Labilibaculum antarcticum: one gene and its partner. The protein of the gene in region 2 interacts with the protein of the main gene of each other region in a pairwise test. Links are inferred from orthologs where the notes say so. Each region holds a gene or a part of one and is shown on either strand. Other genes may lie near its edges.

Region 1 (7,199 bases), 3.6 Mb from region 2 along the record:
ACACCTCCGTTTTTTTGTTATCAAATCGAAACGTCACAAAATTGCCACGCATTCCTGTTCCTCCCATTATAGGATCGAGCATTACATTAGTAATCATCTGAGTATCGCTTACGCCTTTCCCAAAAGCTCTTGTCAAACGTTTATCTGCATGTCCAAAGCCATGAACCATATAAACAGAATCCCAACGGATACGTTCCGTTACTCGTACTTTTATTTTAAAGTCTGAAATTACTCCATCCTGATTTTCTAAATATACGTACTGATCGTTTTTCAAACCCCATTCTTTTGCCACTTTCGGATTCACCCATACTGTGTTTTCGTCCATTAAATCGGTAAGATTTGGATTATTGGCAGTCCGGCTAAAAGTATGCATTGGGGCGCGACCATATATTAATCGATAAAATCCTTCGCTTGGTTCAGGATGTTGAGTAAATACAGGCATTGGGTCGAATCCTTCTCCCTCTAAGGCTGTTGAGTACAATTCTATTTTCCCTGTATTTGTATAGAATTCTACATCCTCATCTTCACCAAAATACAAGTCATCAACTTCACGATCCATAAGTTTAACACCTATGCGTTGCATTTCTTCCAATGAAGAACCGACTTGTTTCAATTCCCAATCAATTTCCTCTTCGATAGTTTCAAATGGGAAATATTGAAGTAAATCAAGTTTTTTGGCTAATTCACGAGCCATCCAAAAGGCTGGCTTCGTATTGTACAAAGGATCAACCGCGGGCATTCTTAGAGCAATACTTGGGACTCTACCCTGCGATATCCGCAAAGAATCATATCTTTCCAAATAAGTACACTCTGGAAGAACCACATCAGCATATCCAGTGATCTCCATTGGCATCGTGTCAACTACCACGAGCAAATCAAGTGCTTGAATAGCAGCAATCGTTTTTTTCTGATCCGGCAAAGTATTAATCAGATTGGTTCCATTTACAATCCATCCTTTAATAGAACAACTCATTTCCGGACTTGGTATCGTTGCCTCACATACACCGGAAGCGAGTGCTAAATCAGCAAGCTTGTATTTTCCTCCCATGGCAGCTCGCCAGTCCTTATTTGGCGTTGGAAAATCAGGTAAATGAAAATGAGGTACCGAAGCTTTCGCTGGATTATAAAATCCACCTCTTCGTCCCCAACTTCCTAATAGAGCATTCAAAATAGCAACTGCACGCAATCTTTGTGTGTCGTCGCCATACCATGTTACGTGCCGCCCTGGATGAACAATTACTGCAGGAGCAGCATGTGCCATTTCGCGAGCAGTATCGCGTATTTGCTGAGGCTTTATTGTAGTAATTCCATAGGCCCACTCTGGAGTAAAGGATTGAACATGAGCTTTGAGCTCCTCAAAACCAAAAGCATACTTTTCGATGTATTCTTTGTCATATAAACCTTCGCTTATTATCACATTCATCCACGAAAGCAGAAGTGCCATATCGGTAGATGGTTTAATTGGCAACCAATATTTTGATTTACTTGCAACAGTTGAAAAACGAGGATCAACAGTTATAATAGTAGTCCCTTTATCAATCGCATCAGACATTTCCTGAACCTGCCCATTGTGCATGTTTTCACCCAGGTGCGATCCGATTAAAACCAAACATTTTGTATCACGAATATCAGTATTTTCAGGAGAGTTTATCCCTTGTCCAAAAGTCGCTATAAAAGCGACTTCACGAGGACCACGACATTGTGCATAGGATGGTGCAGCTATATTATTAGAACCAAAACCTTTTAGTAGATTACCAAAATATTTCCCTCCTGAACCATGAGTGAACAAAGCCGTACATTCAGGACCATGTTCCTCTTTAATTTTGTTCATTTTAGCGGCAATGTAATCGAATGCTTCATCCCAGGTGGCTTCCCTAAAAGATTGCTTTCCTCTTTCATCGGTCCTAATTAAAGGAGTTTTCAAACGATCCTCATCGAAATACATTCCAACTCCTCCAGTACCTCTAGGACAAAACCTACCGTTACAATTTGGGTCGTCATCGTTTCCGATTATTTTCTTAATTCTACCATTTTCATCCTTATGAACCCATCCGGCACACTTCCAAAAACACACTTCACAATAAGTCGGAGTGCGGGTAAAATCGTAAGGTCCTTTAAAATAAGACTGATTGCTTTTCAATAGATTATCGGCAAACGTTTCCAATAAACCTCCTCCAAAAACCAATCCGGCTGCACTTAAGGAACTAATTTTCAAAAACTGTCTTCTGCTTTTCATGTTGTGAATACTTTAAACTTATACACATAAACACATGTAGAAACATACATCTATGGATGTAAACATATCTAAAAAGATGATTCGGAAATGTGTTGTAGAGCATAAAAACCCACTTTGGAATTAGTCTAAAAAAAGAAACATCACCGAAGACACTGATACAAACAAATATGCAACTATTTAGATCTTTACTAAATTAGATTTATTGTAATTTTTCTTTATTTGTATTGAAATCCAGCTCTCAAAACCCCTCAGTTAAGAGTATTGAGAATATTCTCATTACGAGAATACCTTTTTAAATTAAGGATAAAATTCGTTAATACTCTGATTTTATTATAAAAAATTTATATCATGGAGAGAATTAGCATTGGATAACATTTTGGGATTGAAATAAGTCAATTCCTCGCTTACAGAAAATGTTTTAGTAGTTAGTAAACCTAGAAGCTTCATCATCTTATAATTCCCTTTTAATAATTCCTCTTCTATCACTTTAAAACATGATGCTTTATAAACAGAGATCAAAGGTTGTCCTCTCTCTCCTTTATCAGTAGGGAAAATTGCGTCTGCATTTCCAATATTTAAAAGTAAATCGTTAAATAACTGAAAAGGAACATTAGGCACATCACAAGCTAAAACAAGATAATAATCTGCCTTTACCGCTTTCATACAAGAATAAATCCCTCCAATAGGGCCACAATCTTTAATCTCATCAGCTACAACAGGCAAACTAAGGTAGTCGTAACAATCTTTATTAGAACTCACAACAATATTTTTGCAAGTATTTCGCAAACAGTCAACAGAATACTCAATCAAAGACTTTCCTTTCCATTTTACCAGCCCCTTCTCTGTGCCCATGCGAGAGCTTTTCCCTCCAGACAAAACAATACCTACTATTTGTTTGTTTTCTATCATACTCAAATATAATGAAGAATTATTTGAAGCCAAATTAAGACTTTAAGCTCTTTTAATTTTGATATAATAGTCGAATCGATTATTTTTAGAACGATTTTAAATAAGAACCAAAACCGGAAAACATGAAAAAGTCAATATGTATCGTCTTTGTATTAATTTCCGGCTTATTATTCGGAAATACAACTATGCGTGAAATGAAACAAAATAAGGAATTACAAACAATAACATTAGGAGCAGGGTGTTTTTGGTGTGTTGAAGCAATTTTTCAGGAACTAAAAGGAGTTGATAAAGTTGTATCGGGCTACATGGGAGGTAAAGAAGAATCAACCTATGAGCAGGTTTGCTCAGGACAAACAGGACATGCCGAAGTTTGTCAAATTTCATATGATCCAACTGTAATTAGCTTTAAAGAACTTCTTGAAGTCTTTTGGCAAGTTCACGACCCAACTACCTTAAACCGACAAGGTGCTGATGTGGGTTCACAATATCGTTCAGTCGTTTTTTACAATAACGACGAGCAAAAAAATATTGCAGAGACTCTTAAGAAGAGATTAAACGAATCTGGAGCTTGGGATAATCCGGTAATCACAGAGGTATCGCCTTCGTCAATCTTTTATCCGGCAGAAAATTATCACCAGGATTATTTTAATAATAACTCAAATCAGCCCTACTGTTCGTTTGTTATTAAACCGAAACAGGAAAAATTCAAAAAAGCCTTTAAAGATAAATTGAAACAGGAATAAATATAATGCCACTTTTAAAGTGGCATTTTTTTCATTCACCAAATAAATCCTTATCTTCCTTTAAGTTAAGGCATTTTTCAACTGGAATTTACTTCGATTAATCAAATCCTAACTGTGGCTTAACAATAAAAATATGCATTAATTTTCCTTTATAGTATTTTTGAATTGACTATTCAACCAAAATTATAAAAATGATTAAACTGCTACTCTCGTTACTCATAATTAACGCCATGTCAATTCTGGCATTCTCACAAAAAAGCTCCATTTGGAAAGAATATCCAAATTTTGGAATTATGCATTACTCAGTTATTTTAGATGATAATTTTGAAGTCCAATCTAACTATCAAAACTCGATATTCGAGACATCTAAACTAATAACAACAAAAAACACAGAATTAAATTCGATTAAAATTCGTTACAATGTGAAAACAGATGTAATGGAATGTAAAATTGGGACGCAACACAGTGTTATTAAATCTCCTGAAAAATTAAAAGAGATTACTATAAATGGTGAGTGCTATGAGTACAAAAAATATTTGGTTAAAAAAGATACTACCAGCGGATATCTTCAAAAACTATACGGTGGGGGGCAAAAAATCTATGCTAGATATTACATACTATCAACTAAAAGCAAATTGGATTTTAAAAAACCAAAATCTTACTATTTAGTTCAGACTAAGGGTGAAATACCAAGAAAATTAAATTCTGCAAATCACTTAATTTCAAAATATTTCAAATCCTTTCTGAAAGAAGCCAAAAAATTTGAGAGGAACAATCAATTGGATTTAAACAGACCGCAAGACTTTAAAAGATTACTTGCTTACCTTGATCATTTAAGCATAGACGCTGTTGCTTCACGCTGAAGTTTGCCATTTGGAGTTCGTTTAAATTCTTGAATAAAAATAATAGCTCGGGCTTGTTCGTATTTTCCGAGCAAGCCTTTTATTTTTGCCAATAAATTGGATACATATTCGGAGGATTGATTGTCCTTTTCAATAATCAGCACTAGCTTTTGTCCAAGCAATTCATCCCTAATCCCGGTGATGAAAAAAGGGTCAGAAATAACATCTCTAAGCTTTTCCTCTATTTTCTCGGGGAACAACTTAACCCCTCCTGAATTCACAACATTATCATATCGCCCAAGCCAGACAAAGTGCTTTTCATCAACAAGTTCCACTACATCATTCGTGCAAATTACTTTTGAAATAATTTGTGGCGCAGTAATCTGTAAACAAGCTCGCTTATCAAGAGAAAAAGTAACATTCCCCAATCCTTGGTAATACTCCGATTTACTATTTCCATTTAAAGGTTTAATGGCAACATGAGAAACGGTTTCAGTCATTCCATAACTTGAGAAACATTTGGTGGGCAATTCTTGTAACTGATCTTCCAAATTAGCATCTACTGCACCTCCTCCTATTAAAAGATTAGCGATTAAGCCAAAGTCAACCCCATCTTTTAAACAATTAATCACTTGAAGTGGAACCATAGCTGCAAAATCAATTTTATCCTTCAAATTATTCAATGGGTGTCCGTTTGGATCCACAAGAATCAAGTTTAACTGCCACAGAAAGGCACGAACAACCATCATCTTACCTGCTATAAAATTTGTGGATAAACAGAGCAAAGCAGTCTGTCCTTTTTCAAATTTAAAATATTCGCCTGTTAATTGAGCCGAATTTATCATGCGCCCCTTCGATAAATCCATCAATTTAGGTTCTCCTGTTGATCCGGAAGTATGAGCAACAATGGTTTCTTTTGAATCCAACCATTCCAATATAAAAGAATAAACATCGCGCTCCCATTGAAAATCACTTATCGACAATTGACTGGCACAGTGTTTAGGCAATTCTTCTTCCGAATATAATTTACCATTTATAGTGAGTTCCCGCATATCTGTTTCTATCAATTAAATCTCCCATTTTGCCGAAGTATCGTAGGCTAAAAAGCCTTTACTCATATAGAGAGGCGACACTATGTTATTGCTATAGATTTGTCCGGTGCCCAGGCCTTGTGGCATTGGATTATTAAGAGTGTAAGTCCATTGCGCGATGGCATTCAGTCCTACATTAGATTCTAATGCCGAAGTTATCCACCAAGGTATTTTTCGTTCTTCAGCCAAATCAATCCATTCTTTGCTTCCTTTTATTCCACCCAATAAACTTGGTTTCAGAATAATGTATTGAGGCTTAATTGTATTTAAAAGTTCATTCTTCAAACTTAAATCAGACACTCCAATCAATTCCTCATCCAAAGCGATAGGCAGTGGACTAGACAAACACAAATCTGCCATATCATTCCATTGTCCGGCTTTTATTGGTTGCTCGATAGAATGAATTTGAAATTCGGATAAGATCTTCAACTTACCCAAAGCATTTGCGGGTAAAAATGCGCCATTGGCATCAACACGCAATTCTATTTTATCGGATCCAAAATCTTTACGGATGGCCTGTAAAAGTTTAATTTCCTCATCAAAATTGATAGCTCCAATCTTAAGCTTTAAACAATCAAATCCATCTTCTAGTTTTTGCTGAATCTGTTCTTTCATAAAACCCGAATCACCCATCCAAACAAGCCCATTAATTGCAATTTGTGCTTTTCCTGCTGTAAAATCAGAAGGGAAAAGCACTTTACTTCCTTTCGACTGAAAATCTAAAAATGCCGTTTCCAATCCAAAATATATTGAAGGCCATTCTATTAATCCATCCTCCAAATAATACCAATAGTCATCAATACTCTCGCAAATTTCTTTGATTTTATCCTCATAACCTTCCCTGTCATCAGAACTCAATCCTTTAATGATGGAACATTCACCTATGCCAATCACATTTGGATTTTTATCATCCCAAATTCGAATGAACCATGAATCTTTTTGAGTTAAAACACCCCGAGAGGTTCCGCTCGCTTGTTTAAAAATCAGAGGATAATATTGATAATCTGCTTTAAGCATATTTTTTATAGATATGAGATGTGAGATAAGTCGTAAAATCTCAGTTCCAACTTATCAAATCGAGTTTAAAGTACCAATCCTAATCCAAAACTAAGACTGAATAGTAATGTAGAAATTGCCAGACGTTTTAATTCCGGATCCAAATCTCGTGCATTTTCATTTTTAAATACGTGCAAAACATTTCGCACAATAAACGGAAAGCTCAGTAAAAACAAAAACTGAAATACTGAACCCCAATGAAGTAATGTATACAAACAAGGAAGAATCATGGCTATGGAAAGAAGCATTAAATGATATCTCTTTGCATTAGCAACCCCCATCTTCACAACAAGAGTCATTTTCCCGGTTTTTGCATCATTAG
Region 2 (7,210 bases):
TCGTAGCAGCTTTTTGTTTTCTAGAGCAAAATAGTAAGAGATTTGTTGCAACTAAAGATTATTTAATACAAACAAAGCAGCATCTTAGATGCTGCTTTGTCCGTAAATACTGGCGGAGAGAGAGGGATTCGAACCCCCGGTACGTTGCCGCACAATAGTTTTCAAGACTACCGCATTCGACCACTCTGCCATCTCTCCAATATTTTTTTGAGCTTTGATTATTGAAATCATTACCCTGATATCTCTTGTGATAACGGGTGCAAATGTAGGACAAAAAATACTTACAGCCAAACATTATTTTACTTCTGAGAGTAATTAATTTGAAATAGCTTGATTCTCAATTCAATTAATTTTATTTACCCATGAATATCCAGCTCATTCATCATGTAAAGCGAGTGTTCAATGGTCTTAAAAATCTCCGCGCAGTATTCATTTACGGCTTTTGGACTACCAGGCATGGTGTAAATTAGAGATTCATTCATAACTCCAGCAATGCCACGACTAACCAATGCATTTGGCTTTTCCATCCCATATTTTACCCGAATCAACTCCATGATTCCTGTTATCTCTTTTGTGATGTGTCTTTTTACTACATCAGGAGTAATATCTTTGGGTCCTATTCCGGTTCCACCTGTAGTGAAAACAAGATCGAAGTTCTCTTTTTTTGCTTTTTCCAGCAAATTAGTCAGGTCGGATTCTTTGTCAGGAATAATAAATTTTTCTATTTGATAATGGCGGTTTTTAGATTTGAAGAAGTCTTCAGCCAATTTCTCCAATAAAGGCCCGCTTTTGTCTTCATATTCACCTCGGCTAGCTCTGTCGCTAAGAGTTATTACCATGGTTTTAATAATTCTTGGATGATAACTAAGCACATCACCAGCTTTCAAATTACCTCCATTTAAAACTCTGCAAAAAATACCTTCTTTTGGCATCACGCAGTTTCCTATTTCACGAAAAATACTGCAATTGTCACCATGGCATTTTTTACCAATCTGAGTTACTTCCAAAACCATATCACCAATGTGGAAACGATCAAGTGGAGCAGTATGGTGAAGCCAAAGCCCTTCAGTGGTAATGTTCTCGGCAAATTCGCCAAAATTGATTTTACGTTTGGCTTGTATCGAAAATTTATCGATACTTTCTTTAGCCAGCAAGCTAACCTGACGGTGCCAGTTTCCCGCATGTGCATCATTTACAACACCTAGTGAATTCAATTCTATAGAATCAACAGGTTTTTTTATGACTCCTTTTTTCTCAGATATATTTACAGAGAGTACTAATACTTCTTTTGTGCTCATGCTCATCGTGTTTTATTGCTTCAAATCGGTTTTTGTTTTTTCTACAAGCGTAATTTCACCTAATACCATTGATTTATCAACAGCTTTACACATATCGTAAATGGTTAGCAGAGCTATGCTGGCAGCGGTTAACGCTTCCATTTCTACTCCCGTTTGTCCAATGCATTTTACTCGGGTATTTACCTGAATACCCTTCTTAATAATGCTGCATTTTACTTCAGCCTTTGTTATCTGAAGCGTATGACAGAGAGGAATCAAATCACTCGTGCGTTTAGCCGCCTGAATACCTGCTATTTCTGCAATAGTCAAAACATCACCTTTTTTCATTGCATTTTCATTTATTAATTCGAGGGTGCGAGGCTCTAAAAGAATGATGCCAACCGCTTTGGCTTCTCTTATTTGTGGCTCTTTATGACCCACATCAACCATATTGGCTTTACCATCCTTATCTATATGACTAAATTCTCCCATTATTAAATGTTGTTTACTGAAAACGTTTTCTGTTAGAGCTCCTTGATCCTTGTCACTTGATCCTTGCCACTTGTCCCTTAATCCTTAATCCTTGTACCTTATACCTTTCTTCTTGTCACTTGATCTATCCACCAATTCCATAAAAACTACCATTTTTATTCTTAGTCCCAGCTTCCGGTTTTTGATTGATCGAATTATCGATTGCTTTTTTAATTCCTAATTCTTTGATATCGAATTCGCTGGCATTAAATAAACAGGGTTTAACTTTTCCGTTGGCCGTAAGTCTAATCCGGTTGCATTCCAAACAGTTTCCACCTTTACCTCCTTCAACAACAGAGAACTCGCCGCTTGCCAAATCCATTTGTTTGATGAATCGTAAATCCAGATTATTACTCTTGCAAAATTTGCGTAAATCTTCCAGATCATCCAAATCGGCATCAGGCATTCGAACGCAGTTTATTTTTACGGGGTTCAATCCGGCCTTTTGAGCCGCTTTAATTCCTTTAAAAACATCTTCAATATTACCCAAACGGGTTATTTCTCTGTATTTTTCAGGCTTAAGCGTATCTAAACTGATGTTAACTCGTTGCAATCCGGCTTTAGCCAATCGATCAGCATATTTTTCAAGTAATATGCCATTGGTCGTCATTGCGATTTCATCAATACCAGGAATATCAGATAACAACTGTACCAAATCGACAATTCCTTTTCTAACCAAGGGTTCGCCTCCGGTAAGCCGTATTTTGGTGATTCCACTTGCAACAGCTTCTTTCACAAAATCGGTAATCTGCTCAAAACTCAATACTTCATCATGAGCCATTAAATCAATACCTTCTTCGGGCATACAATAAGTACAACGAAGATTGCATCGGTCTGTTACCGAAATTCGCAAGTAATTTATATTTCTGTTATAATTGTCTAACATGAACAAATTCTCCTTCCATAAATTCATCAACATCAGTAGGTATTAGCATAATCCCATTGGCTGATGTAAAAGCATTAATATGAGCTGAACCATGATATTTTATCGGTACAACTTGATTGTCTGCATTAAAGCGGACAGGCAAAAATTCAAGTCTGTCAGCTCTTTTTCGTTTGTAATCTGATGCGATTGGCATTCTTACCATTGGAGCATTGTAATCATAGCCCATAAGGCGGTATAGTAATGGTTTTCCGAGTAATTCAAATTGCACAAAAGAGGAAACCGGATTTCCAGGTAAGCCCAAAACGTATTTCTCCTTGCAGGTTGCGAAAACGGTATGTTTACCGGGTTTTACCATAAGGGTATGAAACCAAATATTGAAACCTAATTCTTTTAAAATTTGTGGTATAAAATCAAAATCACCAACAGATACACCACCAGATATAATTAGTACATCATTTTCCTCAAGGCTTTTAATCATTGCCTCTTTTGTAGCTTGCTTCGAATCTAAAACAATCCCTTTATTATCACCTTTAATGCCCATTTTTTGCAATTGAGCTTGAAGTTGCCAGGAGTTTACATTGCGAATTTGAGATATTTCTGGTTTTTGATCGGGTTCAACCAATTCGCTTCCTGTTGCAATAGTTGCAACTTTTGGCTGTTTGTAAACAACAGGATTTGCACATCCAACACTTGCTAATACTGATATATGTTGTGCTTTTAATCGGGTTCCTTTTTTTAGGACAACATCATTTTCTAAAATATCTTCCCCTTTAAGGCAGATATTCGATTTCGTTTTTTCTTTGGTGAAGTGAATGTGATTGTCATTAATTTGTTCGGTATGCTCAATCATGATTACTGTATCTGCACCTTCAGGCACCATTGCTCCGGTCATTATTTTAGAACACTGATTGGTTCCAACAGTTTTAGTTGGGGCAGATCCTGCAGCAATAACCTCCAATACTTCAAGATTATTAGCTAAATCTGATTGTTTGCAGGCATATCCATCCATTGCCGATTTATTAAAGGGCGGAAGTGACATGTCAGAAAGTACATCTTCTGCTACAACTCGATTTAAACAGTCAGCCAAATTGATAATTTCTGTATCTAACTTTTTCGTGGCATGTTTTACGGTTTTTAATGCCTCGTGAAACGTAATCATATTATTAGTTTTTTATTTTCCATTCATTATTGGCAAAAGTAATTTTATCTGCAGTAAAATTGAAATTCTCACCATTAAATTCAAACCATTTATCTGCTAATTTTCCATAACCAATAGCTCTGGGTTTTATGTCGTTATTGTTTTTTTTGTTGATCATTAAAAACAGACCCGGTTCAATAAAGTCTCTCAAGCCTCCCGATTCAGAAATTACAGGTGTTTCGGGCGTAAGTATTTTCTCGAAATAGGAGAGTACCTCAGGAAGATGATCATCTTTAGCCTGCACATAATACACTTTTTTGCTTCCTGCCTGAAACAAGCGATTGCTGTCTTTACTGCCTTTTTTATTATTTTCTTTTGCAATGATAAAATCTTCAGTTTCTCTGATGATTTCCAATTCCTTGCTTAATTCATGAAAGTGAGGGGATACTTTAATGCAAACCAACTCATTTTTACACGCCAATTCTTCAATCAATCGACATGCAAATAAGGTTTTACCAACATTTCTGCCAGTTCCTGCAATTAATAATATGTTCTTTTTAATATTCCTCATTTCTTAAATATAAAAAACCTCCAATTCAATTTAGAATCGGAGGCTTATGTATTTAGTCCCGATAGTGTGTCAATTGCTAAGCTAAAGTGCAATTACTTAACTGTCGGTATCGTCTAAAATTACAAAAAACACTCCTTTCCAATTTTAGGGTCTTAGCCCAGCGGGAGGCAAATTCGTTTCCAAATTTACCCATCGGTTTATAATTCGTTCCATTTTTCAATGGCTTAGAGATTGTAAACTCGGAGATCACTTTATTACTGGGGTAAAGATATTAATATTAATGAATCTACAAATGTATATGTGTGAAGATTAAAAAAAATGAGTTATGAGTTCGTTAACCCAATAATAATGGCGTTCTTCCGGAAAGCCTATGGTCTTTAGGTTCTAAAATGTAACTGATTGTGTTATTAGTCAGCAATGGCTGTATTTTATTTTGTAATTTATAATTAGTTTGATTAAGAAATAGAATTCATGACTATATTTATAGGCTGATTTAATTTAGAAAGAAACATGGGGAAAGGGAATCATGGACATTCTCATCACGATCACGGTGAGTTGAAAGGAAGAAATTTGGGAATTGCAATTTTATTGAATGTTGGAATTACGGTGGCGCAGGTAATAGGAGGAATTGTATCGGGTAGTTTGGCTCTTTTGTCCGATGCCATGCATAACTTCAGTGATGTTCTCGCTTTAATAATAAGCTGGTTTGCAAGTAAATTGTCGAGTAGGAGACAAACGGCTAAACAAACATTCGGATATAAAAGGGCAGAGATATTAGCGGCTTTATTTAATGCAATATCATTAGTTGTAATTGCATTTTTCCTTTTAAAGGAGGCCGTCCAGCGGATTTCAGAACCTCAGGATATTGAATCGGGATTGGTCATGATTTTGGGTGGATTATCAATCCTTTTAAATGGACTTAGCGTGTTGTTGGTAAAGAAAGATGCTAAGAACAATATTAATATGAAATCAGCTTATCTGCATCTATTATCCGATATGGTTTCATCGGTTGCTGTTGTTTTAGGAGGATTGGCAATGTACTTATGGGAAATTCCTTGGATTGATAGTGTTCTGTCAATTGCTATTGCTCTCTATTTGGTGTATTCTAGTTGGGCTTTGGTGAAGGAAAGCATACGTATTCTCATGCAATTTGCTCCAATTGATATCAATATGGATGAAATCCATGAGAAAGTTAAAGAACTGGCAGAAGTGGAAAACATGCATCATGTGCACATTTGGCAATTAGACGACAAGCAAATTAATTTCGAAGCTCATATTAGTTTCAGAAACGATTTGGCTTTGAGTGAAGTAAATAATGTTCTGGACAGATTGGAACACATGCTTCATGATGAATTTGAAATAAGTCATGTAACACTTCAGCCTGAATTGAATGGCTTTTGCGAAGATGAAAGTGTTGTAAGACAGGAAAGAAAACATATTCATTAGTAGGCCTTCTTTCCTGCTTTTGCTGACTGTTAGTCTAGTGAATTCAATAAATCCATTGGGTTTTCAACAAGCACTTCAGCTCCATTTTCGAGTAATTCTTCCATGCTTCGGAATCCCCAAAGAACACCTGCTGCATACATTCCTGAATTTACAGCCGTTTGCATATCCACACCCGAATCGCCAACATACATTATTTCTTCAGGCGCAATGCGCATTTTTGTGCTAATCATTATTGCTCCTTTAGGATTTGGTTTTCTGGGAATATCTCCACCAGCACCAATCACCATTTCAAGCTGCCAGTCAGCAAGCAGAGCTTTTGCAACCTTTTGAGTTAATTCATTTGCTTTGTTCGAGAATACGGCAATCTTGATGTTTCTTTTCTGTAATTCAGTAAGAAGTTCTGCAATTCCCGGATACAAACAAGTTTTGGCAACGCAATTTTCATCATATACACTCATCATTCTGTTATAACAGGCTTCTAATGTTGCTTCGTCAATTCCGGACTCCGGCAAAGCATTCTCTACCAATGCTTTTAATCCTCGGCCAACAAAAGTTTTGTATGTGTCGTAGTCATGTATTGGAAAATCTTTTTCGCTTAGAACTATATTCATTGAATCGGCAATATCTTCAATTGAGTTAGCGAGTGTGCCATCGAGGTCAAAAACAACTCCTTTTATCATTACAATCTTCATTAAGTTTATGGAGTACAAATATTAAAAACTAAGTTTGAGTATGCAAAAGGAACTGCACAAATTTTTAAGCATAAAAATGAGGCTATCCAGAAAGAACAAATGAATTGTCATTTTAAGCGATCCCGATGGTTATCGGGACGAAAAACATTCACAATACGGTTGAGATGTTTCAACAGGCTCAACATGACAAGAGCATATTGAATGGTTCTTTTTGGATGGCCTCTTTTGGTCTTTATTTATCTAATGATGGTTCTTAATTCGGCATTGTAATCAATGGTAACATCCATCCATTCATTGAACATGTTTTGCCATGAACCTTCTCCGTAAAGCTTTTCAAACTCTTTTTTAAATCCATCATCTGTCGACCAATCTGCATAGCTTTTAAAGTCCCACACAATTCCAACATCAGCACTATGGGCTGTGTGCAATGGATTATTGAAAACTAAGAATGCTACTCCCATTTTTTCAGAAGTCTTCATAAGTTTAATCGCAATTTCCTTAAAACGATAATACTGTCCTTTTTTTAGATCAATTGCCCAGGCTTCATAATGCTTGGCATTCATTAAAATATCTTTTCCAAACGATAAATTTTCATTGTAATTCCAAAGATTCACGGGGCCATATTTCTCAACGAAAGGTTCTACCGTTTTGTCCCAGTCAGCTTCATGA

The links.
Region 1: the proteins of ALGA_RS01965 (region 2) and ALGA_RS16440 interact in binary tests that used the Escherichia coli proteins (3 or more experiments, as listed by UniProt). The link is inferred for Labilibaculum antarcticum from one-to-one orthologs.

Annotation. Positions count from the first base shown.
Region 1 is NZ_AP018042.1:4,148,671-4,155,869, reverse strand. The notes cover bases 1,357-4,292. They hold ALGA_RS16440 (molybdenum cofactor guanylyltransferase), read right to left. Parts: upstream 3,146-4,292; coding sequence 2,567-3,145; downstream 1,357-2,566. Other genes in these bases: msrA (peptide-methionine (S)-S-oxide reductase MsrA), read left to right, coding at 3,268-3,888; ALGA_RS16445 (molybdopterin-containing oxidoreductase family protein), read right to left, coding at 1,357-2,236. Outside these bases: more of ALGA_RS16445, read right to left, coding at 1-1,356; ALGA_RS16430 (hypothetical protein), read left to right, coding at 4,311-4,751; ALGA_RS16425 (AMP-binding protein), read right to left, coding at 4,718-5,797; ALGA_RS16420 (o-succinylbenzoate synthase), read right to left, coding at 5,798-6,838; ALGA_RS16415 (1,4-dihydroxy-2-naphthoate polyprenyltransferase), read right to left, coding at 6,904-7,199. UniProt on the Escherichia coli protein: Transfers a GMP moiety from GTP to Mo-molybdopterin (Mo-MPT) cofactor (Moco or molybdenum cofactor) to form Mo-molybdopterin guanine dinucleotide (Mo-MGD) cofactor.
Region 2 is NZ_AP018042.1:501,079-508,288, reverse strand. What follows is about bases 1,766-4,712. They hold ALGA_RS01965 (molybdopterin molybdotransferase MoeA), read right to left. Parts: upstream 3,854-4,712; coding sequence 2,678-3,853; downstream 1,766-2,677. Other genes in these bases: ALGA_RS01960 (P-loop NTPase family protein), read right to left, coding at 3,858-4,403; ALGA_RS01970 (GTP 3',8-cyclase MoaA), read right to left, coding at 1,894-2,727; moaC (cyclic pyranopterin monophosphate synthase MoaC), read right to left, coding at 1,766-1,769. Also shown: ALGA_RS01980 (MOSC domain-containing protein), read right to left, coding at 357-1,298; more of moaC, read right to left, coding at 1,311-1,765; ALGA_RS01955 (cation diffusion facilitator family transporter), read left to right, coding at 4,914-5,849; ALGA_RS01950 (HAD family hydrolase), read right to left, coding at 5,879-6,529; ALGA_RS01945 (hypothetical protein), read right to left, coding at 6,778-7,210. UniProt on the Escherichia coli protein: Catalyzes the insertion of molybdate into adenylated molybdopterin with the concomitant release of AMP.